Regions from separate parts of the Nonomuraea helvata genome, predicted to be linked through region 2. Evidence: riboswitches for the same ligand, from Rfam matches in the RefSeq annotation. Region 2 holds a riboswitch; the other holds the start of a gene.
The links. A riboswitch is a leader RNA that binds a small molecule or an ion and turns the genes downstream of it on or off. The one in region 2 is predicted to bind glycine.
Positions count from the first base shown of each region.

Region 1: another riboswitch for glycine. It lies ahead of gcvP (aminomethyl-transferring glycine dehydrogenase); the one in region 2 lies ahead of gcvT (glycine cleavage system aminomethyltransferase GcvT).

Region 1 covers NZ_BAAAXV010000012.1:122,896-137,740, reverse strand. The annotation lists gene ABD830_RS50700 (TetR/AcrR family transcriptional regulator) at 75-635, shown strand; gene ABD830_RS50695 (DUF5999 family protein) at 837-1,028, shown strand; gene ABD830_RS50690 (alpha/beta hydrolase family protein) at 1,030-1,620, opposite strand; gene ABD830_RS50685 (hypothetical protein) at 1,703-2,050, shown strand; gene ABD830_RS50680 (tetratricopeptide repeat protein) at 2,364-3,161, opposite strand; gene gcvP (aminomethyl-transferring glycine dehydrogenase) at 3,319-6,156, opposite strand; glycine riboswitch at 6,212-6,324, opposite strand; glycine riboswitch at 6,325-6,424, opposite strand; gene ABD830_RS50670 (MerR family transcriptional regulator) at 6,562-7,182, opposite strand; gene ABD830_RS50665 (bifunctional nuclease family protein) at 7,330-7,800, opposite strand; gene ftsR (transcriptional regulator FtsR) at 7,934-8,587, opposite strand; gene ABD830_RS50655 (double zinc ribbon and FHA domain-containing protein) at 8,655-9,167, opposite strand; gene ABD830_RS50650 (sugar phosphate nucleotidyltransferase) at 9,512-12,016, opposite strand; gene clsA (cardiolipin synthase ClsA) at 12,021-12,602, opposite strand; gene ABD830_RS50640 (LLM class flavin-dependent oxidoreductase) at 12,869-13,687, shown strand; gene ABD830_RS50635 (GNAT family N-acetyltransferase) at 13,788-14,681, opposite strand; gene ABD830_RS50630 (phosphoribosylanthranilate isomerase) at 14,671-14,845, opposite strand, start outside.
Region 2 covers NZ_BAAAXV010000001.1:2,829,360-2,844,204, forward strand. The annotation lists gene ABD830_RS13100 (tetratricopeptide repeat protein) at 1-597, shown strand, start outside; gene ABD830_RS13105 (nickel/cobalt transporter) at 594-2,045, shown strand; gene ABD830_RS13110 (hypothetical protein) at 2,069-2,824, opposite strand; gene ABD830_RS13115 (FadR/GntR family transcriptional regulator) at 2,869-3,573, opposite strand; gene ABD830_RS13120 (glutamine synthetase family protein) at 3,697-5,067, shown strand; gene ABD830_RS13125 (aldehyde dehydrogenase family protein) at 5,077-6,420, shown strand; gene ABD830_RS13130 (3-oxoacyl-ACP reductase) at 6,426-7,190, shown strand; gene ABD830_RS13135 (gamma-glutamyl-gamma-aminobutyrate hydrolase family protein) at 7,206-7,898, shown strand; glycine riboswitch at 8,010-8,107, shown strand; gene gcvT (glycine cleavage system aminomethyltransferase GcvT) at 8,240-9,325, shown strand; gene gcvH (glycine cleavage system protein GcvH) at 9,322-9,711, shown strand; gene ABD830_RS13150 (L-serine ammonia-lyase) at 9,770-11,146, shown strand; gene ABD830_RS13155 (hypothetical protein) at 11,223-11,423, shown strand; tRNA gene ABD830_RS13160 (tRNA-Leu) at 11,478-11,550, opposite strand; gene bcp (thioredoxin-dependent thiol peroxidase) at 12,145-12,618, opposite strand; gene ABD830_RS13170 (DUF3618 domain-containing protein) at 12,771-13,100, shown strand; gene ABD830_RS13175 (amino acid deaminase/aldolase) at 13,120-14,313, opposite strand; gene ABD830_RS13180 (DUF6286 domain-containing protein) at 14,451-14,845, shown strand, end outside.

The DNA.
Region 1 (14,845 bases), on a different contig from region 2:
CAAGGGTACGCCGTCCCGCGACACGGCGGGAAATCGGCCCGGCGCAGCGCCCTTTACGAAGTAAGATGATCTCCATGCCCGCCAAGAGACCGCCCGTACCGCTCTCCCGCGAGCGCATCATCGAGGCCGCGCTCCATATCGCCGACAGCCAGGGCCTGCGCAGGCTCACCATGCGGCGCCTGGGCGACGCCCTGGAGGTGGAGGCCATGGCCATCTACCACCACCTGCCCAGGGGCAAGGAGGCGCTGATGGACGCCCTGGCCGAGCACGTGACCACGGTCCACGTCGAGCAGCAGCCCACGTGGCAGGAGACGGCCAAGGCCTGGTGCAGGGCGGAGCGGGAGCTCCTGCGCGACCATCCGGGCGTACTCGCACTAGCCCTGACGAAGCCCCCTAAAGGCGCCACAACCCTCGCCATCCGGGAGCAGACCGAGCAACTCACCGAAGGCGGCCTGCCTGAGGCCGCGGAGGCCGTACGGGCGCTGCGGGCCTTCGTCTTCGGGAGCGTGGCCGTCGAGGTGCAGCAGTCAGGCTGGGCCGATCCAGAAGTTGACGAGTGGGTCAGGCGTGACGAAAGAGCCGATGTGGATTTCGAGCGCGGACTCGACGCTCTGCTCAAGGGATTGCAAACGTAGTGCGCGTGTCGCGCTTGGCCCGTTATTCTGCATAAGGCACGCTGTGTCGAAGGTCACACGACCGGGCAAATCACCCGTAACGGGTCCCAACGGGCTATGCCCGAGAGTGTGACGGATGTCGCACAATTGCCAGAACAACTACCCGAGCCGGCTCCCGACCCTCCAAACGGGAGCGTCCCACGAGATATCGGAGGCACGCCGATGTGCCCGCACGACCCGGCCTGTCCGGACGCCGAGGCGCCTGACCGCGAGAAGGCACGCACTCTCGCCTGCCACCCCGAGCAGGGGTGGAGCTTGCTCTGCAACGGCGTCGTCCTGTTCGAGGACACCGGGGAGCTTCTTCCCAGCGGCGCCACCATCGAACCGCACCGGCCCGTCGTCGGCGCCGCGTGACCTACGCGTAGTGGACGATCCACTCCGCCACGACCTCGCCCACCCGGGCGGGGTCCTTTTTCAGATCATGGCCCTCCCCCGGCAGCACCACCAGGCGCGCGGCGTCCGCGGCGTCCGGCACGCCGAACGGGTCCCGATCCCCGTTGACCACCAGCACGTCCACCCCGGCGCCGCGTAGCTCGTCGGCCCTGGAGCGTTCCGGCTTCCCCGGCGGGTGCAGCGGAAAGGCCAGCGCCACCGCCGCGGCCGCGCCCACCGCCCTGGCCGTGCGGCAGGCCACCCGCGCCCCGTTGCTCCGCCCGCCCTGCACGACGGGCAGCCCGGGCCAGCGCGTACGCAGCTCCTTCAGGACGATCTCCCAGGCCTCGTCCTGCCTGGCCGCCGATCCCGGCGCCCGCGCCCCCGCCACCCTGAACGCCTGCGTCACCCTGGCCACGGTGGCCCCCGTCTTCAGGGCGGCATCCCGTACGGCCAGCAGGTCGACAGCGTCCACTCCCCCGGACGACCCGTGGGTGAGCACCAGCAGCAGCCGCGGATCCGCGACCTCGTCCATCTGGACGAGCGCCGGCCCTCGCGGGGTCATGACCTCCATGCCAGCACCGTACCTGGGGAGGATCCCGCGATAGCCCTCAGGTTGGATGACGGCGCGCCGAACGCGATGAATGATTACTCTCATGCCAGACACGCGCCCAATCCGGGATGAGCTGCGGGCCACCCTGGAGGCCCGCCGGGATCTCGGGCCCGAGTACGAAACCGCGCTCGTCGAGTCGTTCGTGGAGCGCCTCGACGCCACCATCTCCGCCCGCGTACGGGCCGAGCTGGACCACCACGGCGCCGCCCCGCGCAAGAAGAGCACCCCGGGCGGCGCGATGATCCCGATCGCGCTGGGCTCGATGGGCATCGGCATCCCGCTGACGGCCATCGCGGCGAGCTACGCTGGGCTGACGGGGCTGACCATCACGTGGATCGCGATCGTGATCATCAACGTGGCCGCCGCCGGGGCGGTCATGCGCCGCAACTGATCGGCGGGGCCCACGGAGCGCCGCCACCCGCGGTGCTCCGCACCTTGGGCCAGGCGTGTCTCCGCGCCGCGCTGCGCTCGCGGCGCGGAGACACGCCTGAGGCTGCTCCCAGGCATGGCGGGAAAGTCCGGCCCTCGCCCCAAAGGCGACACGCGGGGCACCTCGCTCGACCCTGCCGCCATCGCGGGCGCGGCAACGGCATCAAGGCCTGACCTAGGTTGGAGGCCGATGAGCGGCCACGACCTTCCGGGCCGGAAGGCGAAGCCGCGACGGGGAAGCCGCGACGGGGAAGGCGGGTCGCGGACCCGGCGGATCAGGCGTCGCGGTCGAAGCGGAGGCGGACCTCGCCGGCCAGGGTCTCGTCCTCGTGCTCCAGCCCGTACGACCACACCCGCTCCGCGTCGTCGTCGCGCCCCCGCAGCGGCAGGGTCCGGGCCAGGAGCTCGATGGCTAAGGCGCTGGTCTGCGGGTCCGCACCGGACTCGACGCTCTCCGCGAACTCCGCGCAGGCCAGATCCAGGTGCGCGATCCCGAGCTGCACCCGCAGCCCCGGCACCTCCTCGGCCGGAGCGACCTCGAGGGCGTCCATGAGCACGTCGGCCGCCGCCCCTGGCTCCCCCTGCTCCAGCAGCAGACCGGCCAGCTGCTGGGCGGCGTGGGCGCCCACGTGCGGATCAACGCCCTCCATGGCGGCGCGCAGCTCGTCCTCGGCCTCGGCCGGGTTGCCGGAGTCCGCGGCCAGCCGGGCCAGCGCCAGGTGGGCCAGCGGCACGTACGTGGCCGTACCGACCCCCAGAACGGCCTGCCAGGCGGCCCTGGCCTGCTCGGCCCGGCCCTCCCGTTCGAACCCCTGAGCGAGGTGGCAGGCGGCCTGCGCGGCGTACTCGGGGTGTCCGGTGGCCAGCGCGGTCCTGGCGGCGGTCCTGGCGGCCTCCACGTCGCCGCGCTCCTCCAGCACCACGGCGAGCCCGACGGCCGCCTGCGCCCTGTCGGGTCCGTCGGGGTCGGCGGCCAGCTCGGCGAGTATGGCGGCGGCGCCGTCGAGGTCGCCGCTCTCGGCCAGGCGGCGGGCGGTGTCGAGAGGCGGGGTCTCCAGCTCTGAGGACGTCAAGGGAGCTCCTTGTGGCGACGGTCGCACCGAGCCTAACGACTTCTGGCGATCATGTCTGCTCAGTTGACGCGGAAGGATTGACCGGCTTCGGACCTTGACGCAACAGCAGGCGCGGCAGCCCCGTCAGCACAACGGGACTGCCGCGCCTTAGAGCTGCCTAGTCCTCGTAAGCCTCGAGGGGCGGGCAGGAGCACACCAGGTTCCGGTCCCCGTACGCCTGGTCGATCCGCCGCACCGGCACCCAGTACTTCCCGTCCCGCAGCGACGGCACCGGATAGGCCGCCTCGCTCCGCGAGTAGGGGTGCGGCCACTCGTCCGCGCTGACCGACTCGGCCGTGTGCGGGGCGTTGCGCAGGGGGTTGTCCGTCTTGTCGTACTCCCCGGATGCCACCTTGGAGATCTCCCCGCGAATGGCGATCATCGCGTCCGCGAACCGGTCGAGCTCCCCGAGGTCCTCGCTCTCGGTCGGCTCGATCATCAGCGTCCCGGCGACGGGGAACGACATGGTCGGCGCGTGGAAGCCGTAGTCGATGAGCCGCTTGGCCACGTCGTCCACGGTGACCCCGGTCTCCTTGGTGATCTGCCGCAGGTCGATGATGCACTCGTGGGCCACCAGCCCGCCGCGGCCGGTGTAGAGCACGGGGTAGTGCGGGGCGAGCCGCCTGGCCAGGTAGTTCGCCGACAGGATGGCCTGCTCGGTGGCCGCCGTGAGCCCTTCCGAGCCCATCATCCTGACGTACGCCCACGAGATCGGCAGGATCCCCGCCGACCCGTACGGCGCCGCCGAGACCGGCCCGACCGGCGTCCCGTTGTGCAGCGGGTGGCCGGGCAGGTAGGCCGCCAGGTGGCCGCGTACCGCGACGGGGCCGACGCCGGGACCGCCGCCCCCGTGCGGGATGCAGAACGTCTTGTGCAGGTTCAGGTGGGACACGTCGGCCCCGAACTCGCCCGGCTTGGCCAGCCCGACGAGCGCGTTGAGGTTGGCCCCGTCCACGTACACCTGGCCGCCGGCCTCGTGCACCTTGGCGCAGACCTCGGTGATCGACTCCTCGTACACCCCGTGCGTCGAGGGGTACGTGACCATGATCGCGGCCAGCCGGTCGCGGTGCTTGTCGATCTTGGCGTCGAGATCGGCCAAGTCCACGTTGCCGTCGGAGTCGCAGGCCACGACCACGACCCGCATGCCGGCCATGACGGCGCTGGCCGCGTTGGTGCCGTGGGCCGAGGACGGGATGAGGCAGACGTCGCGGCTGTCCTGGCCGCCCGCGCGGTGGTAGGCGCGGATGGCCAGCAGCCCGGCGAACTCGCCCTGCGAGCCCGCGTTCGGCTGGATGGAGACGCGGTCGTAGCCGGTCACCTCGGCCAGCCAGTCCTCCAGCGTCCCGATCAGCTCCCGGTAGCCCCCGACCTGGTCGTCAGGCGCGTACGGGTGGATCCCGGCGAACTCGGGCCAGGTGATCGGCTCCATCTCGGTGGTCGCGTTCAGCTTCATCGTGCAGGAGCCGAGCGGGATCATCGAGCGGTCGAGCGCGATGTCCTTGTCCTGGAGCTTGCGCAGGTAGCGCAGCATCGCGGTCTCGGAGCGGTGGCTGTGGAAGACCGGGTGGGTCAGGTACGCCGACTCGCGCAGCAGCGAGGCGGGCAGCGCGTCGGAGTCGAGATCCGCGCCGGTGCGGTCGATCCCGAACGCGGCCCACACCTTGGCCAGCTCGGCGGCCCCGGTCTTCTCGTCGCAGGAGACGGAGACGTGGTCCTCGCCGGCCTGCCAGATGTTGACGCCCCGCTCGGCGGCGGCGGTCACCACGGCGGCGGCCCCGCCGGGAACGCTGCCGGGAACGCGGACGAGCACGGTGTCGAAGAACTCCTGGTGCACGACCTCCAGCCCCGCCTCGCGCAGCCCGTCGGCGAGGGCCACCGCGTGCCGGTGGACCCGGTGGGCGATCCGGCGCAGCCCCTCGGGGCCGTGGTAGACGGCGTACATGCCGGCGATGACGGCGAGCAGGACCTGCGCGGTGCAGATGTTGCTGGTGGCCTTCTCGCGGCGGATGTGCTGCTCGCGGGTCTGCAGGGCCAGCCGGTACGCGGGGTCGCCGTCGGCGTCCACCGACACGCCGACGAGCCGCCCGGGGAGCTGGCGCTGCAGGCCCTCGCGTACGGACATGTACGCGGCGTGCGGCCCGCCGAACCCGAACGGCACGCCGAACCGCTGCGAGGACCCGATCGCGATGTCGGCGCCCAGCTCGCCGGGGGCGGCCACGAGCGTCAGGGCCAGCAGGTCGGCGGCGGCCACCACGAGCGCGCCCGCCTCGTGCGCGGCGGCGGCCACGGCGCGGAAGTCACGCAGGCGGCCGGACGCACCCGGGTACTGCACCAGCAGGCCGAAGCATTCGGGCAGCTCACCGTCGAGGGAGTGCTCCACCAGCTCGATGCCGAGGGGCTCGGCGCGGGTGGCGAGCACGGCCTTGGTCTGCGGCAGCGCGTCGGCGTCGACCACGAACACGTTGCTCGTGGACCTGCCGGCCCGGCGGGCCAGCGTCATCGCCTCGGCGGCGGCCGTGGCCTCGTCGAGGAGGGAGGCGCCCGCGACGGGCAGGCCGGTCAGGTCGGTGACGACGGTCTGGAAGTTCAGCAGCGCCTCGAGGCGGCCCTGCGAGATCTCCGGCTGGTACGGGGTGTAGGCGGTGTACCAGCCCGGGTTCTCCAGCAGGTTGCGGCGGATGACCGCGGGCGTGATCGTGTCGTGGTAGCCCAGGCCGATCATCGAGGTGAGCACACGGTTGCGCCCGGCGAGGGCGCGCAGCTCGGCGATGGCCTCGTCCTCCCCGACGGCGGCGGGCAGCTTGAGCCGGTCCTTGGCCCTGATGGCCTCGGGGACGGCCACCGCCACCAGGTCAGCCACGGACTCGAAGCCCACGGCCTCGAGCATGCGCTGCTGCTCGGCTTCCGACGGGCCGATGTGCCTGGACGAGAACGGCGGAGCTGACAGGTCGGTCATGGAAAGTGCCTCCCGAGGCTATGGAGACCGGCGCCAGGGCGCGGGCGAGTGCCGGATCTCCCCCTCTGTCAGCGCGGCGGGACCGCGACCTGAGAGCTTCACCCCGGTAACGGGGCTTGCACCGTCGGTGAGACGCGCCTGGCGGGTGCGCCTGCTTTCCAGAGTTGCCTCGCCCGAGCGGTACGGGGTGCCTGAGAGATTCCGGGGAGGGTTGCTCCTTCGGCGCCCGGGGACCCATGGATCCCAGGGACTCTCCCGCACGGGGTCGTCAGCCTTGCTGTCCTAGGTTACAACCCTATCCGTTACGGGCGAATTTCCACGAAACAGAGCAATCAGAACTTTCCCGGTATGTTCCCCGGGCCCACCACAAGCGGCGGCGGGCCACTCAGGCAACGGGGCGTGTGATCAGCCCATGCGCCGGGCGCGGCGGCGGCGGGCGAGTTCGTCAGCGGGGTGGTCGGCCGGGACGCTGTCCTCGACCGCTGCCCGTTCCCCCGGCAGCTCCGCGAGGGAGCCCTCGACCTCGCGCCAGACCCGGCCGAGCGCGATGCCGAACACGCCCTGGCCGCCCTGGAGCAGGTCGATCACCTCGTCGGCCGAGGTGCACTCGTAGACGCTGACGCCGTCGCTCATCAGCGTGATCTGCGCGAGGTCGGCCACCCCGCGGTCACGCAGGTGCTGCACGGCCGTGCGGATCTGCTGGAGCGAGACCCCGGTGTCGAGGAGCCGCTTGACGACTTTGAGCACCAGGATGTCGCGGAAGCTGTAGAGCCGCTGGGAGCCAGAGCCCTGCGCGGCTCTTATCGTGGGCTCCACGAGGCCCGTGCGCGCCCAGTAGTCGAGCTGCCTGTAGGTGATGCCGGCCGCGGCGCAGGCCGTCGGCCCGCGGTATCCGATGTCTGCCGGCAGCGCCGTCGGCTGCTCGTCGAAGAGCAGACCCTGCTCCCCGGCACGCTGCCGCGCACTCTCGCGCCGTACCGGATCTTCCTGGCCGGCCGTCTTTCCCTCGCCGCTGCTGACCGCCACGCGGACCTCCGGCTTTCTCTCATCCCGTGGTCTGATCTGGGGGTTCGTAAAGGGCGACCACGGGTTTCACTTGCACCGTAGGACCGTGACCATGCTCAGTCAACGATCCGGCTCGGCGCGTCGTGAAGCGTAAATGCACCGAAATACCTACCCCGCCCTGCCGAAGTCTTCGGGCGTGATCGTGTCAAGGAACTCCCTGAACTTCTCCACCTCGTCTTCCTGGTCGTCCGGGATGATGACACCGGCCTCCTGGACGACCTCCTCGCTGGCGAAGATGCGCGCTCCGGTGCGCAGGGCGAGCGCGATCGAGTCGGACGGCCGCGCGCTCACCTCCACGCCGTTGGAGAACACCAGGTCGGCGAAGAAGATGCCGTCGCGCAGGGCGACGATGTTGACCGCTCGCAGGCCTACACCCAGAGCGCTCAGCACGTCTCGGAAGAGGTCGTGGGTGAGCGGCCGCGGCGGGGGCTCCTCCGCTTGGGCCAGGGCGATGGCTGTCGCCTCGGTCATGCCAATCCATATAGGAAGGAACCGCTCCCCGTGTGCCTCCTTGAGCAAGACGATCGGCTGATTTGTGGGCATTTCTACGCGAACGCCCACGACCTCCATCTGCAACACGGGCTGCTCCGTATTCCTGACCGGTCACCCGGCACAGCTATTTGGCTCGTCGCTTCTGCTGACTGGCTACTGCAATTCAACGTAACACCCGGCGGGCCTGAAGTGCTCCTCCACCTCCCGGCCCGAAGCCCCCTCAGCGCCCCAGGACGGAGCGGATCCCCGACCGCACAAGGGATGCGTGCAAATCGAGCAGCAGGGAGGAAAGCTCCCTCGCGACCTCGTCGGCCTCCCCGATGGCGCCGGGAGCCCGCCGCTTGAGTATGGGGGCGACGGCCTGCTCGACCAGTCCGCACTCGCGCTCGGCCGCCGCCTTGACCGCGCGCAGGTGGCGGGCGTGCAGGCCGAAGCGGGCCAGGGAGCCGACGCTGCGGGCCACGTTGAGCGCCTCCTCGTCGTAGCGCCTGGCCACCGGGGCGAGCAGCCCGTAGTCCTCCAGCTCGGTGAGCGTCTCCTCGTCGATCCCGGCCGCCTCGAGCAGCTCGGCCCGGCTGAGCCGGATCTCCTGCTTGTCCTGCACGGCGCGCGGGCGGCCGAAGCTCTCCGCCATCCTGTCCTTGATCACCCGCAGCGGCAGGTAGTGGTCGCGCTGCTCGGTCAAGATGAAGCGGAGCTGCTCCACGTGCAGGTGGGTGAACTTGCGGTAGCCGGACGGGCTGCGCTCGGGCTCGATCAGCCCCTCACCCTCCAAGAACCGGATCTTGGAGATCGTCACATCGGGGAACTCGCCCTGCAGCAGCGTGAGCACCTCCCCGATGCTCATGTGCGAGCGGGCCGCCTGCGCGCTCATGCGGCCTCCCTCGGCGGCCCCATGAGCTCACAGGAGGCTGTGCTTGTCGGTCGCTCGCTTCGCTCGCTCATGTGCCGGCGGTGGTCCTCATCAGGAAGAGGAGGCGGAACTTGCCGATCTGCACCTCGTCTCCGGAGTGCAGGGGGACCTCCTCGATGCGCTCCCTGTTGACGTAGGTGCCGTTGAGGCTGCCCACGTCGCGCACGGAGAACTGGCCACCGCGGTGCCGGTAGAACTCGACGTGGCGGCGGGAGACCGTGATGTCGTCGAGGAAGATGTCGCTCTCCGGATGGCGCCCGGTCGTGGTGAGGTCCTTGTCGAGCCGGAATCGGCTCCCCTGGTTGGGACCCCTGGTCACCGTGAGCAACGCCGTGCCGGGCGGCAGCTGCTCGACGAGCGCCCGCTCGGCCAGGAGCATGTCGCCTGTCTCAGCCTCGTACGCCTCGATTCCCGCGATGGAGATCGTCGATGTGGTGTCCCCGGAGACCTCGGGTCTGGTCAGCGGTGACCCACAACGGGAACAGAAACGGGCATCCTCGGGGTTGGCGTGCCCGCACTGCGTGCAGTAGACGCTCGGCATCGATCGGCTCGGCCTCCTACCGCGAAGACGCGGCGACGGTGGTCATGGACGCGCCTCGCTTCGCTTTTTCAAGTTTGCGAATGCCGCAACATACGCTGATCAGCGGCAAAGGTCAAGGCGGGGCACTGGACTGTTGGTTTGGACGCAGACAAAGTTACCGCCGCCCCCGCCCCGTGGTCCATGCCGCCGCGCGTTTCTACATTACGATCTTGCGGCACTCTGTGCGCACACCGAAGGACGTATTCGGGGACTGACTGTGAGCGGCGGGCGTCCGCACCCGTCATCCCACCACCTCCCTCACCCTCCGTGAGCGCCGGTCAACAGCGCCGGATCCACTGGCTCGATCAACTGGCGGCCTGCTCGACGATGCGGGCCCACCGCTCGAGCAGTGCCTGGGCGCTGTCCATGTCGTTCGCCTCGGCCCACAGGTCGGTGACGGGCTCGGCGGCGGCGGGCAGCACCAGCACCCAGCTCCCGTCCTGGTGGGCCAGGCGGACGCCGTCGGTGGTGTCGATGCGGCCGCCGTCCTGCTCGGCCTCGGCCGTCTCGATGACCGAACGCATGACGGCGCCCTTGGCCGCCCACGGGGTGGGCACGGTGCGCTTGAGCATCTTCACCTCGGGGATCCTGGCGTCGATCTGGCTGAGCGACAGGCGGGTCCGCGCCACCAGGCCGAGCATGCGCATGAACGCGGCCAGCCCGTCGATGGCCGGGCTGAACTCCGGCACCACGAAGCCGCCGCGCCCGTCGGCGGCGAAGATCATGTCGGGGCCGGCGGCGGCCGAGGTGAGGGCGTCGAGCGAGGTGGAGGTCCACTGCACCTCCACGCCGTGGAAGCGGCAGACCTGCTCGGCGACCCTGGTCGTGGTGACCGGCAGCGCCACCTGGCCGCCCCTGCGCTCGGCGGCGACGAGGTCGAGCACGACGAGCAGCGCGCGCTCCTCGCTGATGAGGTGGCCCATCTCGTCCACCAGCGCGATGCGCTCCCCGACCGGGTCGAACCGGACGCCGAACGCCGCCCGGGACGAACTGACCAGCTCCGACAGTCGCTGCAGGTCGCGGCGGCGCTCGGCGAGCGTCTCGGTGGGCGAGACGTCGTCGAGGCGGGCGTTGACGGTGAGCACCTCGACGCCGATCCGGCCGAGCAGCTTGGGCAGCACCAGCGAGGACGTCCCACCGGCGCAGTCCACGACGACCTTCATGTCCCTGACGTCGTCCACGTAGACGTGGCCCAGCAGCTCGTTGGTGTAGTCCTCGACGGTCCTGGCCGGGTAGGTCAGCGAGGCGATCTCGCCGGGGAAGGCCCGGCGGTACTCCTGGCGGGAGACGACCCGCTCCAGCTTGCGCTGGGCGGCCGGGGGCAGGTCGGCGCCGCGGCCATCCATGATCACGATGTCCACGCTCTGCGGGTCGCCCGGCGTGGTGCGCAGCGCGATGCCCCCCGCTGCCGACTCCCGTGCCGCGTGGAAGCGGGCGACGGGCAGCGGGGCGGCCTCGAGGTCCAGTACGTTGATCGCGCCCGCGGTGAGCGCGCCGATGACGGCCCGCTTCAGCGCCCTGGCCGCCAGGGAGCAGTCGCGGGAGGTGACGACGTACTCGCCCTTCTTGAGCGTGGTGGCGTACGCGCTGGCCAGGCGGACGCAGAGCTCGGCGGTGATCTCGACGTTGACCAGGCCGCTGACGCCCCTGGGGCCGAACAGGTTGCGCTGGCCGCGCGACTCCCAGATGACGCTGGTGTTGACGACCGCGCCGGCCTCGATGGTCTTGAACGGGTAGACCTTGACGCCGCTGGAGACGTACGCCTCGGCCTCGATGACGCACTCGTCGCCGATGACGGCGTTCTCCTCGATGCGGGCGCCCGCCATGATGTCGGTGCTCTTGCCGATGACGCAGCCGCGCAGGTGGGCGCCGGGGCCGAGGTAGACGTTGTCGTGGACGACCGCGCGGTGCAGGACGGCGCCCTCGCGGACGACGGCGTTGTTGCCGAGCACGGTGTACTCGCGCAGCTCGGCGCCGGCCTCGACCTTGGCGTAGTCGCCGATGAGCAGCGGGCCCTTGAGCACGGCCTCGGGGTCCACGGAGGCCGAGTCGGCGACCCAGACCCCCGGCGAGAGCTCGAAGCCCCCGATGTCCAGGTCGACCTTGCCCGACAGGGCGTCGGCCTGGGCCTTGAGATAGCTGTCGTGGGTGCCGACGTCCTCCCAGTAGCCGTCGGCCACGTAGCCGTAGATGGCGGCGCCGCGGTCGAGGAGCGCGGGGAAGACGTCGGAGGACCAGTCGACGGGCTCGTCCGGGGCCACCTCGTCGAGGACCTCGGGCTCCATGACGTAGATGCCGGTGTTGACGGTGTCGGAGAAGACCTGGCCCCAGGTGGGCTTCTCGAGGAACCGCTGAACGCGCCCCTCGTCGTCCACGATGATGATCCCGAACTCGAGGGGGTTCGGCACGCGCTTCAGGCCGATTGTCACAAGTGCCGAATTTTCACGATGAAATCGGATCATGTCCGATAAATCGATATCAGTCAGGGCGTCGCCGGAGATGACCAGGAAGCGGTCGTCGCGGAGGCGGTCGGCGGCGTTCTTGACGCTGCCCGCCGTGCCGAGGGGCACGGCCTCGGTGGCGTACTCGAGGCTCATGCCCAGCTCGTCGCCGTCGCCGAAGTAGGTGCGCACCAGGGCGGCCAGGAACTGCAGCGTGACCACCGTCTCGGTGACGCCGTGCCGCTTGAGCAGGCGCAGCACGTGCTCCATGATCGGACGGTTGGCCACGGGAAGCAATGGTTTGGGCTGGTTGGCGGTCATGGGACGCAGCCGCGTGCCCTCTCCTCCTGCCATGACGACCGCCTTCACCCGATCACTCCTTTTTGGCCGAGGTTACGAGTTGGAGCACCTGCACCACATACAGCACGCCCGCCCACCAGTACAGTCCCGTTCCCCATAGCGCGAACGCCCACCCGACAATTCGCGCTATATCGGCATACCACCCCGTGTGGGAGGCAAGGAAGAGGAGGGGGAAGGCGTACATGAGGTTGAACATGGCGGCCTTGCCCAGGAAATGCACCTGAAGTGCCTTGTAGCCATGTTTGCGAAGTACTGGGATGAAACTTCCGACGAAGAGCTCGCGCCCCAGGATGATCAGCACCAGCCACCACGGGATGACCTCACGGAGCAGCAGGCCGACGATGGTGGCGAAGACGTAGAGCTTGTCCGCCGCGGGGTCGATGATCCGGCCGAGCCTGCTGGTCTGGTTGAACGCCCGAGCGATCTTCCCGTCGAGCCAGTCGGTGAACCCGGCCACCGCGAGGATCCCGATGGCCCACCCGTCGGCCTTGGGCCCGAGAACCAGCCAGAGGAACACGGGGACGCCCAGGAGGCGCAGGAAGCTCAGGACGTTGGGAATCGTCCAGATTCGGTCCTCGGCGGAAGTTTCGCTCACGGAGCAGACCCTACTGCGTGGAACTCCGACACAGCGGCCCCACCTTGAGCGCTTGCAACGCCACCGAGCGACGCCGCCATCCAGCGCTTGCGGTGCCGCTCATGGGGCCCTGGCGGGACGCCACACCCCCACAGCCCGGGGCGAGGCCGCACACCCGCTGGTCAGCGCTCGACGCTCGGCCCACGGACGGCGCCTGGCGCAGGGCCCGAGGCGTAAGCGCGGCGGGACCCCGGGAACTGTCGGTGCCCGGTGCTTGAGTGGGGGGCATGCGTTACGGCATCGACGTCGCGATCATCGGTGACCTCGCGGAGCCGGCACGCCTGGTCACCCTCGCCTGTGAGGCCGAGGCCGCCGGGTGGGACGCCGTGCTGGTGTGGGACCATTTGGCCTTCGCCTGGGGCATACCGTCGGCCGACCCGTGGGTGGCGCTGGCCGCCGCGGCGCAGGCGACCTCGCGCATCAGGCTGGGCACGGCGGTGACGGCCGTGGCCCGGCACCGCCCGGAACGGCTGGCCCAGACTGTGGCGACACTCGACAGGCTGAGCGGCGGCCGCGCGATCCTGGGCGCCGGGCTGGGCGGCGTGACGGAGGAGTTCACCGCCTTCGGTTCGGCGCGTCCCGGCGGGGCCGTGCTCGACGAAGCACTCGACGTGATGACCTCGCTCTGGTCCGGCGACGAGGTGCACCACCGGGGCGCGCATCACACCGTCGACGGGGTGCGGCTCGCGCCGCTGCCCCTCCAGCGGCCCCGGGTCCCGGTGTGGGTCGGCGGCACGGCTCCGGGCGCCCTTCGGCGTGCCGCCCGCTGGGACGGCTGGATCGTCGCCGGCGACGACCAGGAGGGCCGCATGACGCTTTCGCCCGACTCTCTGGCCGCTCAGGTCGGCGAGCTGCGCCGGCACCGGGGCCGGCACCGGGCTACCGCGGGTGACCTCGATGTGGTGGTCATCGGGGTGAGCGAGCCCGGCTCGCCGGTGCAGGCCTACGCCGAGGCGGGCGCCACGTGGTGGCTGGAGCACCTCCACGGCTACCGAGGGCCGGTGGAACAGTTGGTGCAGCGCGTCAAGGCGGGCCCGCCGGTGTGAAGCACCTGCGGTTCTTCCGAACGTCGCCTCAGCCGCCAAGTAGCTCAGCGATAGATCACGACAGCGGCTCGGATCGTCGCCGGGCCGAAGGGCATCGAGGTCAGGTGCGGAGGAAGGCGTGGGTGCGGCCCAGCTCCACGAAGCCGAGCTTGGCGTAGAAGTCCTTGGGCCAGTCGGACGCGTCGGCCACCAGGAAGATCAGCTCGGCGTCGGCGGCCTGAGCGAGCAGTGCCGTCATCAGGGCGCGCGCATAGCCCATGCCCCGATGCGGCTCACCGGTGAAGACGCTCTCGATCTGGGCGACGCCTCCGTGCACATACAGGTCGGCCCTGGCGGCGATCTGCCCGTCCGGGGCGCGTACCCCCCAGAAGCTCACCGCGTCGGCGCCACGCAGGCGGACCTCCACGCGCCGGGCGAGCCGGTCGATCGCCTCCTCCGGCGCCTGGGGCAGCGTCGCCCGCCAGTCACGCCGCACCACGGGCAGCAGCTCGGTCAGCGAGAGCCGCTCAGCCTCCGGTAAGCCGGGCAGGCCGGGCGGGAGCTCGCCGCGGAAGGCCATGATCAGGTTGGTCTCCTGCTCGTAGCCCGCAGCGGCGAACGCGGGCGCGAGGGCGGTCCCGAGCCGGTCGTCGTCCACGCACACCAGCCGGTGGTCCCGCCCCTCGAGCACCTCGTCTGCCGCCCGCAGCAGCCCCGAGGCCGCCTCCGGCGCAGCAACGGACGCCCCCGGCGCGACAGCAGGACCGGGCGCCCCCAGCGCAGCACCGCCGGGCGGCTCCGGCGCGGCACCGCCGGACGCCTCAGAGCCGGGGCCGACGATCAGCTTGTTGTCGTCGTACGAGCCGGGAAACCGGTCGTCCAGCACCGCGAACCCGCCGGGCACCGCCACGACCCGGGGCGCCTTGCGGCGGGCGAAGGCGTGCTGGAACTCCACCGCCCGAGCCAGATCCCCCGCCGCCGAAGCCGCCCGATGCAGCGGGAGATCAGCCGACAACGCGGACCTCCCGCAGGAACTCCCGGATGAGGGCCGAGTCCTTGACCCCGGGCGAGGTCTCGACGCCGCTGGACACGTCGACCCCCCACGGGTCGGCGGCCGCGATCGCCTCCGTCACGTTAGCGGGTGTGAGGCCTCCCGCCAGCAGCCACTGGCCGGTGGGC
Region 2 (14,845 bases):
TACCTGGGCGAGCTGGCGCTCCACTCCGGCGACCTCGCCACGGCGGCCGACTGGTACGCCAAGGCCCTGCAGGCGTACCCAGCCTACCCGCCGGCGCTCGCGGGCCAGGCCAGGACCGCCGCGCTGAGCGGCCGCCTGACCGAGGCGCTGACCCTGTACGACACCGTCGTCGAACGCCTGCCGCTCCCCCAGTACCTGATCGAGCAGGGCGAGACCCGGATCAAAGCGGGCCAGGCCCCCGACTGGACGCTGCTCAGGGCGCAGCGCAAACTGTTCCAGGCCGCGGGCGTGCGCGACGACCTGACCTGGGCCGAGTTCGAGGCCGACCACGGGGACCCGGCGTCGGCCGTCGAGCACGCCAGGGCCGAGTACGCCCGCAACCCGAACCTCGTCGCCGCCGACGCCCTGGCCTGGGCCCTGTTCAAGGCGGGCAGACCGGCCGACGCGCTGCCGTACGCGAAGAAGGCCACCGCCACCGGCTGGCGGAACCCGCTGCTGACCTACCACCGCGCCAGGATCGAACAGGCGCTCGGCCGGCCCGTGAAGGTGGACGCCGGCTTCGACCCGACGCTTCCCGCATTGGCGAGGTTCTCATGAGACCGGTCCGGCTCGGCCTGCTGTCCGCCCTGCTGTCCCTCTGCGCGAGCCTCCTGCTCGGCACGGGAGCCGCCCAGGCCGCCCCAGTGATGCTCCACCCGCTGGGCAACTTCACCGTCAACCACTACAACGGCCTGCGCATCTTCCCCTCCGAGATACGCAACCTCGCCGTCGTGGACCTGGCCGAGCTGCCGACGCTGCAGGCCCGCCCCCAGGTGGACGGCTCGTACGCGGCCCGCCGCTGCGCCGCGCTGGCCGCTGCCCAGCGGCTCGAGGTGGCGGGCGGCGCGGTGCCGTGGCGGGTCGCCGGTTCCTCCTTCGCGTACGCCCCTGGTCAAGGGGGCCTCCGGACCAGCCGCCTGTCCTGCCGGCTCGTGGCCGACGTCCGCGCCGCGGGGGCCCTGCGGTTCCGCCTGGCGTTCACGGACGGGTTCGAGCAGGACAGGATCGGCTGGCGCGAGATCACCGCCGTGGGCGACGGGGTGCGGCTGGTCCGCTCCTCGGTGCCCTCCGTGAGCGCGAGCAGGGAGCTGCACGCGTACCCCGAGGACCTGCTGGCGAACCCGCTCGACCAGCGCACCGCGACGCTGACCGTCGCCCCCGGCCCGAGCCTGCCCGCCTCCGGGACTCCCGGCGGCGCGGCGCCGGGCGGGATCGGAGGCCCGATAGGTGACGCCTTGGGCGCCCTGGACCGGATGTTCACGGGGCTGATCGGCTCCGACTCGCTGACGGTCCCGCTCGGGCTGCTGGCGGTCGGGCTGGCCGTGGTGCTCGGGGCCGGGCACGCGCTGATCCCGGGGCACGGCAAGACCATCATGGCCGCGTACCTGGCGGGGCGGCGCGGGCGGCCCCGCGATGCGGTCGTGGTGGGCGCGACGGTGACGGCCACGCACACGGTCGGGGTGCTGGTGGTGGGGCTCCTGCTGAGCGTGTTCACGGCGCTGGCGGGCGAGTCGGTGCTGGCCTGGCTGGGGGTGGCCAGCGGCGCCCTGATCGCCGCCATCGGCCTCCGCCTACTCCTGAACGCCCGCCGCCGCCCCGACGCCGACCTCCACGGCCACGGGCACGGGCACGGGCACGGGCACGGGCACGGCGATGAGGGCGAGCACGGGGGCGAACGAGGGACAAAACGGGCAAGCCTGGTGGGCCTCGGCATCGCGGGCGGGCTCGTCCCCAGCCCCTCGGCCCTCGTCGTGCTCCTCGGGGCCATCGCGCTCGGCCGCACCTGGTTCGGCGTGGCGCTGGTGACCGCCTACGGCCTCGGCATGGCGGCCACCCTCACCGTCACCGGCCTGCTCCTGGTCAAGCTCGTGGACCGCCTGGAACGACGCGCCTCGGCGGGCCGCCGCCTGGCCGCCCGGCTCTCCGGCCTGGCCCCGGTGGGCACGGCCGCGATGGTGATGCTGCTCGGCGCGGGCCTGGCCCTCCGCTCGGTCGCCACCCTCTAGCTCCTTGAAGGAGGCGCCGTGGCTCAGGTATGCCGACGGCCACGCCGCGTGGAAGGCAGATCATGACGCCCGGAGAGGAACTCCTGGAAGGCGATCTTGGCCTTGATCACCGGTCGCCGCCACCGCTCCTCCCGCCGTAGGGCCTTGGCCAGCTTGCGCGGTGACTGCTTGGCGTAGAGCCAGCGGGCCCACGGGGAGTCGGGGCGTGCCAGCCGTACCGCTCCCACCAGCAGCATCGGCGGGACGAACAGGCCCGCCATCCCCGTCCAGATCTTGCCCTTGAGCAGCGTGATGACGGCCAGCAGGAGATTGGCCACGATCAGCACGGCAGGATTGACCGGCGTGCCGTAGTCCCAGGTGAGGGGGCGCAGGCCGATGAGGAGCAGGCCGGTGACGGCGACCGCGATGAAGACCGCGTCCACCGAGGTGCGCCCCTCCTCCTCCCAGTACACGTCGTGCAGGTGCAGGATCAGCGCGAACTCGTCCAGCACGAGCGCGGACCCGATGCCGAAGATGCAGGCGGCGGCCGCGTAGCCGGGCTGCGAGGCGGAGGAGACGATGAGCCCGGAGACGCCGCCGACCAGCATCAGCACGACCCCGAACACGACGTGGTGGATGTGCATCTCCCCCACGTTCACGTTGCGGAACCAGCCGACCTTCGCCCTGATCAGGCGGACGTTGATGCGGGTGGCGATGAACGCGACGATGAGCGTGACGAAGTAACAGAACAGCGGCAGCCGTCCTGTGGAAACAATGCTCTGCTCGAACCAGCGCTCCATGACTCTAGAAACAGATGGTACGAGCCGTTCGCCCATTCCATGAATCAGGAGAGGAATGCCCGCAAAAGAGCTGCCGTGCCCTCCAGATGCTCGCTCACTGCCCGGCGGGCCGCCTCAGGATCGCCGGCGAGCACGGCGTCCACGATGGCCTGGTGCTGCACGGCCGCGTGCTCGAGGTTGACCTGGAGCATCGGGATCGCGTTCAGCAGGTCGCTGACCCGCGAGCGGGCGTCGGCGCACGCCGTGGCGAGCAGGGTCGAGCCGGTCAGCTCGGCGATGGACAGGTGGAAGGCCGTGTCGAGGCGGCGGTAGTCCTCGATCGGGGCCGCGTTCAGGTCCGCCAGGCGGCGGAGGAGCACGTCCCGCTTGTCGTCCGTGAGATCGGACGCGGCCAGCACCTGCGCCGCCCCGCACTCCACCGCCAGGCGGAACGTGAGCGCGTCCGACAGGTCGTCCCTGCCCATCTCGGCCACGACCTGCCGCAGATCGCCGGGATCGGGCTTGGGCGGCACGTACGTGACGAACGCCCCGCCGTAGCGGCCACGGCGCACGTCGAGATAGCCGGCGTCCGACAGGGCGCGGATGGCCTCGCGCAAGGTGACCCTGCTGATGCCGAGCTGGACGGCCAGCTCGCGCTCGGGCGGCAGCTTGTCGCCGGGCGCGACCACGCCCAGCTTGATCGCCTGGAGCAGCCGTTCCACGGTCTCCTCGAAGGCGTTGCCGGCCCGCACCGGCCGTAACACCGTCATCAAACGCGCCGACTCGTCCAACGTGTCCTCAGGTCTTGACAAGAGATCCGGTCATACTTCTCAATGGTCTGACACTAGCCCAATCAGCGGAGAGCGCCGCGGCCCAGATCGGAGCGGGATAGCGTGAGCGAGGAATCGAGCACCGGGTTCCTTTCCGTCAGCGAGCTGCGCGACGAGGTGGCGGCCGGGCGCATCGACACCGTCCTCCTCGCGATCGCCGACATGCAGGGCAGGTTGCAGGGCAAGAGACTGTCCGCACGCTATTTCCTCGACGAGGTGCTGCACCACGGCTCCGAGGGCTGCAATTACCTGCTGGCCGTGGACGTGGACATGAACACCGTCTCCGGGTACGCCATGTCGTCCTGGGAGCGGGGCTACGGCGACTTCGTCATGAAGCCGGACCTGGCGACGTTGCGCAGGGTGCCGTGGCACGAGGGGACCGCGATGCTGATGGCGGACCTGGGCTGGGAGGGCGGCGGCGACGTGACCGCCTCGCCCCGGCAGATCCTGCGCAGGCAGCTCGCCCGCCTCGCCGAACGCGGCCTGGCCGCGTACGTGGGCACCGAGCTGGAGTTCTGCGTGTACGAGGACACCTACGAGGACGCGTGGAAGCGCGGCTACCGCGACCTGTCCCCCGCCAACCTCTACAACGTCGACTACTCGCTCCTCGGCACCGCCCGCGTCGAGCCGCTGCTCAGGCGGATCAGGCGGAGCATGGAAGGCGCCGGTCTCTACGTCGAGTCCGCCAAGGGCGAATGCAACCTGGGCCAGCACGAGATCGCCTTCCGCTACGACGAGGCGCTCAGGACCTGCGACCACCACGTCATCTACAAGACCGGCGCCAAGGAGATCGCCGCCCAGGAGGGCAAGTCGATCACCTTCATGGCCAAGCCCAACCAGCGCGAGGGCAATTCCTGCCACATCCACATCTCACTGCGGAGCAGCGAGGGCGATCCGGTGATGGCGGGCGAGGGGCCGTACGGGCTCTCCCCGCTCGGCGCCCGCTTCGTCGCCGGTCAGCTCGCCTGCCTGCGCGAGCTCACCCTCATGTACGCGCCCAACATCAACTCCTACAAGCGCTACGTCCCCGGCAGCTTCGCGCCCACGGCCGTCAAGTGGGGCGTGGACAACCGCACCTGCTCGCTGAGGCTGGTCGGCCACGGCCTGTCGCTGCGCGTCGAGAACCGGGTCCCGGGCGGCGACGTCAACCCGTATCTCGCGGTGTCCGCGCTGATCGCGGCCGGGCTGCACGGCATCGACAACGAGCTGCCGCTGGAGAACGCGTACGAGGGCAACGCCTACGACTCCGGCGCCGAGACCGTCCCTCACACGCTGCGCGACGCGCTGGCGCTGTTCGAGGGGTCGAAGCTGGCGCGCGAGACGTTCGGCGAGGACGTGGTCGAGCACTACGCGAACAACGCGCGGGTGGAGCTGGCCGCGTTCGACGCGGCGGTGACCGATTGGGAGCTTTTCCGTGGTTTCGAGCGGATGTGAATGGGGCGCATGAAGATCGTTAATCCGGCCACGGAGGACGTCGTGGCCGACGTCGAACTGGCCGACGCCGCCGAGGTCGACCGGGCCGTGGAGCGTGCCAGGACGGCGTACGAGAGCTGGCGTAAGGTGTCGCCGGGCGACCGCGCGCGACTGCTGCGCAGGTTCGCGGACCTGGTGGACGAGCACGGCGAGGAGCTGGCCCGCCTGGAGCTCGTCAACGCCGGCCACCCGATCGGCAACGCCCGCTGGGCGGCCGGCAACGTGCGCGACGTGCTCCACTTCTACGCCGGCGCCCCCGAACGCGATCACGGCAGGCAGATCCCGGTGCCCGGCGGCGTGGACATCACGTTCCAGGAGCCACTGGGCGTCGTCGGTGTCATCGTGCCGTGGAACTTCCCTATGATGATCATGTCCTGGGGCATGGCCCCAGCGCTCGCGGCCGGCAACACGGTGATCGTCAAACCGGCCGAGTGGACCCCGCTGACCGCGCTGAGGCTGGCCGAGCTGGCCCTCGCCGCGGGCCTCCCCGAGGGGGTGCTCCAGGTTCTGCCTGGGGCAGGGGAGGTGGCGGGTGCCCGCCTGGTGGAGCACCCCGGCGTGGCGAAGATCGTGTTCACCGGCTCGACCGAGGTGGGCAAGGAGATCGCCGCCAAGGCCGCGCGGCACGTCAAGCGGGTCACGCTGGAGCTGGGCGGCAAGTCCGCGAACATCGTCTTCGCGGACGCCGATCTCGACAAGGCCGCGAGCACCGCCCCCTACGCCGTCTTCGACAACTCCGGCCAGGACTGCTGTGCCCGCTCCCGGCTCCTCGTCCAGGCAGAGGTGTACGACGCGTTCATGGAGCGCCTGGCGACGGCCGTACGCGGCGTCAAGGTCGGCGACCCGCTCGACGAGAGCACCGAGATGGGCCCGCTGATCAGCGCCGAACACCTCGACCGCGTGCGCGGCTTCGTCCGCGGCACCCCCTACCTGCAGGGAGCCTGCCCCGACGGCAAGGGCTACTGGTTCCCGCCGACCGTGCTGACGCCCGAGGTGACGGACCCGGCGTTCACCGAGGAGATCTTCGGGCCGGTCGTGTCGGTGGTGCGCTTCGAGGACGAGGCCGAGGCCGTACGGATCGCGAACGACACCCCCTACGGCCTGAGCGGCTCCATCTGGACCCGGGACGTCGGACGGGCGCTCCGCGTGGCCAGGGCGGTCGAGGCGGGCAACCTGTCGGTCAACTCGCACTCGTCGGTCCGCTACTGGACTCCGTTCGGCGGCTTCAAGCAGTCCGGGCTCGGCAGGGAACTCGGCCCCGACGCCCTGGCGGCGTTCACCGAGACCAAGAACGTCTTCATCTCCTGGGAGTGAATTCAGTGCAGCGTTTGCAGGACCGGGTGGCGGTCATCACCGGCGCGGGCAGCGGCATCGGGCTGGCCACCGTGCGCAGGTTCGCCGAGGAGGGCGCCAAGGTCGTCTGCGTGGACATCGACGAGGAGGCGGGCGTCAAGGCGGCGAACGAGGTCGGCGGCCTCTTCGTCAAGGCCGACGTGACCAGCGAGGACGACGTCGTCAGGATGTTCAGGACGGCCTTCGACACCTACGGCAGCGTGGACATCGCCTTCAACAACGCGGGCATCTCGCCCCCCGACGACGACTCCATCCTGGAGACCGGCATCGACGCCTGGCGCCGGGTCCAGGAGGTGAACCTGACCAGCGTCTACCTCTGCTGCAAGCACGTCATCCCGTACATGCGGCAGCAGGGCAAGGGCTCGATCATCAACACCGCGTCCTTCGTGGCGGTCATGGGCTCGGCGACCTCGCAGATCTCGTACACGGCCTCCAAGGGCGGGGTGCTCGCGATGACGCGCGAGCTGGGCGTGCAGTTCGCCAGGGAGGGCATCAGGGTGAACGCGCTCTGCCCCGGGCCGGTGAACACGCCGCTGCTGCAGGAGCTGTTCGCCAAGGACCCGGAGCGGGCGCAGCGGCGGCTGGTGCACATCCCCGTCGGGCGCTTCGCCGAGGCGTCGGAGATCGCGGCGGCGGTGGCGTTCCTGGCCAGCGACGACGCGTCGTTCATCACGGGCAGCGAGTTCCTGGTGGACGGCGGCATCTCCGGCGCGTACGTCACGCCGCTCTAGCTCTGGGGGATCATCGTGCAGCGTCCCGTCATCGGCATCACGTCGTACGTCGAGCCGGCGAACTTCACGGTCTGGGCGGACATGACCGTGGCGCTCCTGCCGTACATGTACGTGGAGCAGGTCGTACGCGCCGGCGGGCAGCCGGTCGTGCTGCCGCCCGCCGGCGAGCCCGCGCAGGTGGTGGGCCGCCTGGACGGGCTCGTCCTGGCGGGTGGCGGGGACATCGACCCGGCGAGGTACGGCGAGCCGCCCGGGGATCACACCGGCTATATCCGGAAATTTCGTGATGAGGCGGAGTTTGCCCTGATCGGTGCGGCCCTCGACGCGGGCCTGCCGTACCTGGGCATCTGCCGCGGCCTCCAGGTGCTCAACGTCGCCCTCGGAGGCAGCCTCCACCAGCACCTGCCCGACGTGGTCGGGCACCCGGGCCACTCCCCCGCGCCCGGCCGCTTCGGCCCGCTGCCCGTCACCGCCGTGCCCGGCACCCGCGTGGCCAAGGCGCTGGGCACCGAGCCCGTGACGGTCCCCCACTACCACCACCAGGCCATCGACCGCCTCGCACCCGGCCTCACGGTCGGCGCCACCGCCGACGACGGCACGATCGAGGCGGTCGAGCTGGACTCGGCCCCCTTCGCCGTGGCCGTGCAGTGGCACCCGGAGGCCGCCGAGGACTGCGCACTCTTCGAGGCCCTCGTCGCCGCCTGCTGACCGCAGGGTCCACGGCGACCGGACGGAAGCCACCATTCGCCAGAGCGGTTCGTGAGAGGCCGGAACGCGACAACACCCCCATCACCGCACTAGGCTGACGAACATCACCGGCAAAACCGTGCGGGAGAGCACCCTGACAGCCGGTCAGGGTCCCTGAAGGAGCAAGCCCTCCCCGCAAACCTCTCAAGGCAAAGGACCGCGCGGTATGTGGTGACCTCTGGAAAGCAGGCCTGCGTGGCCTCGCCGAAGGTGAAAGTCCGGCAAAACTCGGGCGAAGCTCTCAGGCATCGATGACAGAGGGGGAGGATGCTGGCATCCGATCCTGTCCAGAGGTGCGACAAATGTCCCGACCCACACCGCTACGAGACGTTCACGAGAGCCTCGGCGCCATGCTCACCGACTTCGCGGGGTGGCTCATGCCGCTCCGGTACGGGAGCGAGTCCGCGGAGCACAACGCCGTCCGGCAGGCGGCCGGGCTGTTCGACCTCTCGCACATGGGCGAGATCTTCCTGACCGGGCCGCAGGCGGGCGAGGCCCTCGACTACGCGCTGGTCGGCCACCTGTCGGCGTTGGCGCCCGGGCGGGCCAGGTACACCATGATCGTGAACGAGCGCGGCGGGGTGCTCGACGACCTCATCGTCTACCGGCTGGGCGACGAGGAGTTCATGGTCGTAGCAAACGCCTCTAACTACGAAAAAGTCGGAAATGAGCTGAAAGAGCGGTCGAAGGCGTACGACGTGGTGGTCGAGGATCGCTCGGACCAGTACGCGCTGATCGCCGTACAGGGACCCCGAGCCCAGGAGATCCTCGCCACGCTCACCGACGCCGACCTCGACGGCCTCAAGTACTACGCGGGCCTGCCCGGCGTCGTCGACGGGCGGCAGGCGCTCATCGCCCGCACCGGTTACACCGGCGAGGACGGGTTCGAGCTGTTCGTCGCCAACCAGGACGCGGTGCCGCTCTGGCACGCGCTCATGGCGGCGGGCGAGCCGCACGGCCTCAAGCCCGCCGGCCTGTCCGCCCGCGACACGCTCAGGCTCGAGGCGGGCATGCCGCTGTACGGCAACGAACTCGGCGTCGGACTGACCCCGTTCGACGCGGGGCTGGGCAAGGTGGTGAAATTCGACAAGCCGGGCGACTTCGTCGGCAGGTCGGCGCTCGAGGCGGTCAAGGACGACACGCCGCGGCGCCGTCTCGTCGGCCTGGTCGCGCGGGGACGCCGGGTGCCGCGCCACGGCTACCCGGTCACCAAGGACGGCGCCGTCGTCGGCGAGGTCACCAGCGGTGCGCCCTCCCAGACCCTGGGAAAGCCCATCGCGATGGCCTACGTGGACGCGGGCGTCGAATCAGGCCTGGCCGTGGACATCCGGGGCAGCCAAGAACCTATGGACCTGGTTGAGCTGCCCTTCTACAGGAGGAACAAGTGAGCAACATCCCTGACGACCTGAGCTACACCAAGGAGCACGAGTGGGTGGCGGGCCTCGACGACGGCCTCACCGTGACCGTCGGCGTCACGGCCTTCGCCGCCGAGTCCCTTGGTGACGTCGTCTTCGTGCAGCTCCCCGAGGTCGGCTCCACCGTCGAGGCGGGCGACTCGGTCGGCGAGGTGGAGTCCACCAAGTCGGTGAACGAGATCTACACCCCCGTCGGCGGGGAGATCGTCGAGGTGAACCAGGTCGTCGTGGACGACCCCAGCCTGGTCAACAGCGACCCGTACGGCGATGGCTGGATGTTCCGGGTGCGCGTCGAGGGCGAGGCCGAAGACGTGCTCTCCGCCGAGGAGTACAAGGCACTCACCTCAGGCGAGTCCTGACCTGTTCGCCGGGGCCCGATCCCGGGCCCCGGCACCGTACGAAAGGCAGCGCTCATCAATGGCGATCAGCGTCTTCGACCTCTTCAAGATCGGCATCGGCCCGTCGAGCTCCCACACGGGAGGCCCGATGGCGGCCGCGCACAAGTTCGCCCGCGGGCTGCACGAGGACGACCTGCTCCCGCAGGTCGCCCGCGTCGAGGCCATCCTGTACGGCTCGCTCGGCCTGACCGGCAAGGGCCACGGCAGCGACAAGGCGGTCCTGCTCGGCCTCTCCGGCGAGAAGCCCGAGCTGGTGGACGTCGACTCCATCGACGGCCGGCTGGCCGAGATGCGCGAGTCCGGCACGGTCAAGCTGTACGGGACGCAAGAGATCCCCTTCGTCGTGGGCGAGCACCTCGTCTTCGAACGCAAGATCTCGCTGCCCGAGCACCCGAACGGCATGCGCTTCACCGCGTACACGGCCGATGGCGAGAAGCTGAGAGAGAAGGTCTACTTCTCGGTCGGCGGCGGCTTCGTCGTGGACGAGAAGGCCACCGGCGCCGACCGCATCAAGCCGGACGACACCGTCCTGCCCTACCCCTTCACCACCGGTGAGGAGCTGCTCAAGCACTGCTCCAACACGGGCCTGTCCATCTCGGCCCTCATGCTCGAGAACGAGAAGGCGTTCGGCCGCACCGAGGAGGAGATCCGCGCCGGCCTGCTGCGGCTCTGGCAGGTCATGTCGGAGTGCGTGCACCGCGGCATCTCCAAGGAGGGCGTCCTGCCCGGCGGCCTCAAGGTCAAGCGCCGCGCCAACCAGCTCCACCGCCGCCTGCAGTCCGAGCCGCCCGAGAAGGACCCGCTGCAGGCCATGGACTGGGTGACGCTCTTCGCGCTGGCGGTCAACGAGGAGAACGCCGCCGGGGGCCGCATCGTCACCGCCCCCACCAACGGCGCCGCCGGCATCATCCCGGCCGTCCTGACGTACTACACCCGCTTCGTGCCACGCGCGGACGAGGAGGGCGTGGTGCGCTTCCTGCTGACGGCCGGCGCGATCGGCGTGCTGTTCAAGGAGAACGCCTCGATCTCGGGCGCCGAGGTGGGCTGCCAGGGCGAGGTCGGCTCGGCCTGCTCGATGGCCTCGGCCGCCCTCACGGAGGTCCTCGGAGGCACACCCGAACAGGTGGAGAACGCCGCCGAGATCGGCATCGAGCACAACCTGGGCCTGACCTGCGACCCGATCGGCGGCCTGGTCCAGATCCCGTGCATCGAGCGGAACGCGGTGGCCTCCAACAAGGCCATCACGGCCGCCCGGATCGCCCTGCGCGGTGACGGCCGCCACTTCGTGGCCCTGGACAAGGCCATCAAGACGATGCGGGACACGGGGCGGGACATGCTGGACAAGTACAAGGAGACGTCACGCGGCGGCCTCGCCGTCAACGTGATCGAGTGCTGACGGTCGGCGACTGCGGGTGGCCGTGGACCTTACCGATACCTCTGGGAATGTCAGAGCGAGCAGGTAACGTGAGAGCATGACGTCGCATCACCACGACAAGGTCGTCACCATACCTCGTGACGAATACGAGGCGCTGAAAGCCGAGGTCCGGCGGCTGCGTCGAGAGGTAGGGCGTCAGCAGGCCATGCGCGCCATCATGGACAACGCGGCCGACCCGGGCCAGGTGCGAACGTTCACCCGCGACGAGTTTGCCGCCGAGTGGGGCATCGTTGGCTGACGTTGCGGCAGCCCATACGCACAATGAACAGCGTGGCGCGGGAACTCATATTTGTAGGGCCGGTGGGATTCGAACCCACACTAACAGCCACCTAAAGACTGCGCCTCTGCCATTGGGCTACGACCCCTTTTTCGCCTTCCCCTTGCCCGCATAGTTTTCGGTCTGGGAATGGCAATTCGGACATAGGAAGCGTAGATTCTCCACGCGATTGTCGAGCCAGTCACCGTTGATGTGGTCGACGTGGAGCGTCAGCGGCCTTCCCTGCCACGTGTCACCGATTCTACAGCCTACGCAAGTGTACGGGATCCCGGCCTCGCACATTGCACGGCGAAGCGCGGGTGCCTTCTCTCGGATAGAGCCGGGCGGCCGGAGCGCCAGAACCTGCTGGTACGGGCGGAGAGTAAGGGAACGCCGCCCCTTACCGTGAGCCTGGCCGACGAAGTGGGACGTGTCAATGTCGAAGTGCTTCAGCCGCCGACTGATGTGAGCGTGACTGCCGCCCGTCCACTTGATGCCCAGGTGACGGAGCACATCGGCGACGCTGCGAGACTTGACCGCGGCCTCGGCGAGCAATTCTCGGGAATACTTGATATACGCTGCCACGGGGCAAGTCTAGAAAACGCCGCTGACATTTCCACAGGAAAAAGGAATTTCCATATCAGGACAATTGACGCATTCATTGTGAGACGCGGGCCCTCGAGGGAGGACCCGCGGGCAGTGGTCAGCTCAGGCCGAGCTTCTTCTTCAACGAGGCCACGTGACCCGTGGCCTTGACGTTGTAGAGTGCCTGCTCGACCTTCCCGTCCGCGTCGATGACGAACGTCGAGCGGATGACCCCCACGACCTCCTTGCCGTAGAGCTTCTTCGTGCCGTACGCCCCGTACGCCTGGTGCACGGCCAGGTCGGGGTCGGACAGCAGCGGGAAGGTCAGGGCGTCGCGCTCGGTGAACTTGACCAGCTTCGCCGGCTTGTCCTTCGACACGCCGAGGACGACGAAACCCTCGGCGGTCAGCTGGTCGAGGCTGTCGCGGAAGTCGCAGGCCTGCTTGGTGCAGCCGGGCGTCATCGCGGCGGGGTAGAAATAGAGGATCACCCGCTTGCCGCGGTAGGCGTCAAGGGAAACAGCGGTGCCGTCGGCGGCGGGTAGCGTGAACTCGGGCGCGGCGTCGCCGGGCGCGAGCTTGGTTTCGGTCAATGTGCCCTCCTGAGTTCCTTCCCGCCAACTTACCGGCCTGGCCGCCGTGCCGTACGGCGTGCCGACCTGACAGACTGATCACGACCAGAACGGACGGAGCTCGCACGGCACGCGGAGCGGGCGCGGCCCCGCGTACGGTCGAGAGGAGAGACATGGCTGACACCGATCCCGACGAGCTGGAGCGGCGGATCGCGCGGACGCGCGCGGAGTTGGCGCAGACGGTTGACGCCATTGCCGACCGGGTGAGCCCCAAGCGGGTCGCCGAGCGCACGGTGGCCGACGTCAAGACCCGGGCCACGAACTTCGTGGTGTCCGTGGGCGACGCGCTGGGAGTGACGCCGCGGCCGGCCGCCTACGGCGACGACACTGACCAGGTGTGGGAGGAAGAGCGGCCCGACCTGGCACCGGTGCTGATCGGGGTCGGGGCCGTGCTGGTCGTGGGGGCGGCCATCATGCTCTGGCGCCGCCGCAACCGCCGCTGACCCGCCGGGACCGGGGCGGTCAGAGGAAGGTCCGGCCCTCGCCCCGGTAGGTGGGCACCGACTCCACCAGGGTGTCGCCGTCGATGAGGTGGAGCGTGTCGAAGCGCTCGCACAGCTCACCCGCCTTGGCATGCCTGAACCACACCCTGTCCCCGATCCGCAGGTCCTCGGCCGCCTGGCCGAGCAGCGGGGTCTGCACCTCTCCCGCTCCCTCGTCAGGCGCGTAGCGGAGCCCGGCGGGCAGGTACGGCTGGGGCAGGCGGCTCGGCCCCGGGGCGCCCGAGGCCAGGTAGCCGCCGCCGAGCACGGTCACCGTGTCAGGGCCCGGGCGGCGTACCACTGGAAGGGCGAACAGCGCGGCCGGGTGCCCGGTGAAGCGGCGGTAGAAGTCGAACAGCCTCGGATGGAAGAAGCCGGATCCGGCCGCCACTTCCGTGATGGCCTTCTCCCGCACGGTGCGCTCGACCGATCCGGTGCCGCCGCCGTTGACGAACTCGAGGTCGGCGACCTGGCGGACGGCGTTCACGATGCGGCCGCGCCTGAAGACGAGGTCCCTGGCGGAGCGGGCCTGCATGATGCGGATGGCGCGGCTGTAGGCGGCGTTCGCGGGCGGGGCGTCGCCGACTCCGGCGATCTGCGCCTCGTACGCCAGGAGCCCGGCCAGCCTGAACCCGGGGCGCTTGGCGACGGCGGCGGCCAGGTCGGCGGCCTCCTCGGGCTCGCGAATCGGCGAACGGAGAGCCCCCGCCCGAAACTTCCCACCAAAGGCGACATATCCGGCATCGATGTCGATACATATCCGGATTTCGGCCCGAGAGTGCACTCCCGCCACGGCCGCCTCGATGAAGTCCAGGTGGGCGAGCGAGTCGATGGTCACGGTGATGTGCCTGGCCGCGTCGGAGTCCCCGGCCAGCTCGGCGAGCGCGTGCCGGTCGGCCGTCGGGTACGCCACCAGGAGGTCGGTGAAGCCCTGGGAGGCCAGCCACAGGGCCTCGGGGAGTGTGAAGGCCATGATGCCCTGGAAGCCGTCCATGGCCAGGATGCGTTCGAGCACGGGGCGGCTGCGTACCGACTTGCTCGCCACCCGGATCGGCTTGCCGGCCGCCCGCCGCACCAGGTCCGCCGCGTTGGCCCGCATCGCCTCAAGATCGAGGATCGCGAGCGGTGGTTCGAGGACCGCTGTGGCGCGGTCGTAGCGCTGGCGGTCGTCCATATGAGCAGCCTAACGGCATATCCGGCAAGTGAATATGAGCGCCGTTCGCATTACTGCCCGTCCCCGTAATGTTCGGGCAAACGGACGGCGAGGGCGCGGTTCCGGTCACGCGCCACCCATGTACGTCTGTCGTTGTGATGACCACGCTTCAGCAGACAGCGCCCGGCGCCGCCGCCATCACGACGCGGCAGACCGGGCTGCGCAGGGCGAGAAGGGCGCTCAGGCCGGCGCGTACCCTTCCTGGAGCCTTCGTCGCGCTCGCGCTGGCCGCCGGCTTGGGGGCGACGGCGGCCGAGGTGGTGTCGGGGCTGCTCGGCCACCCGCTCGGCTGGGTGCCCGTGAACGACCTCGTGGACCTCGCAGGCAAGACCACCTGGCCGGAGCTGTCCACCGCCGCCCTGGTCACGGTGGGGGCGGGCCTGCTGATGCTGCTGCTGGCGCTCGTACCGGGCCGCTCCGGGCTGGTGCCGGTGGAGACAGCCGACCCGCTGATCGTCATCGGCATCACCCGCTCGGGCCTGCGCCGCACGCT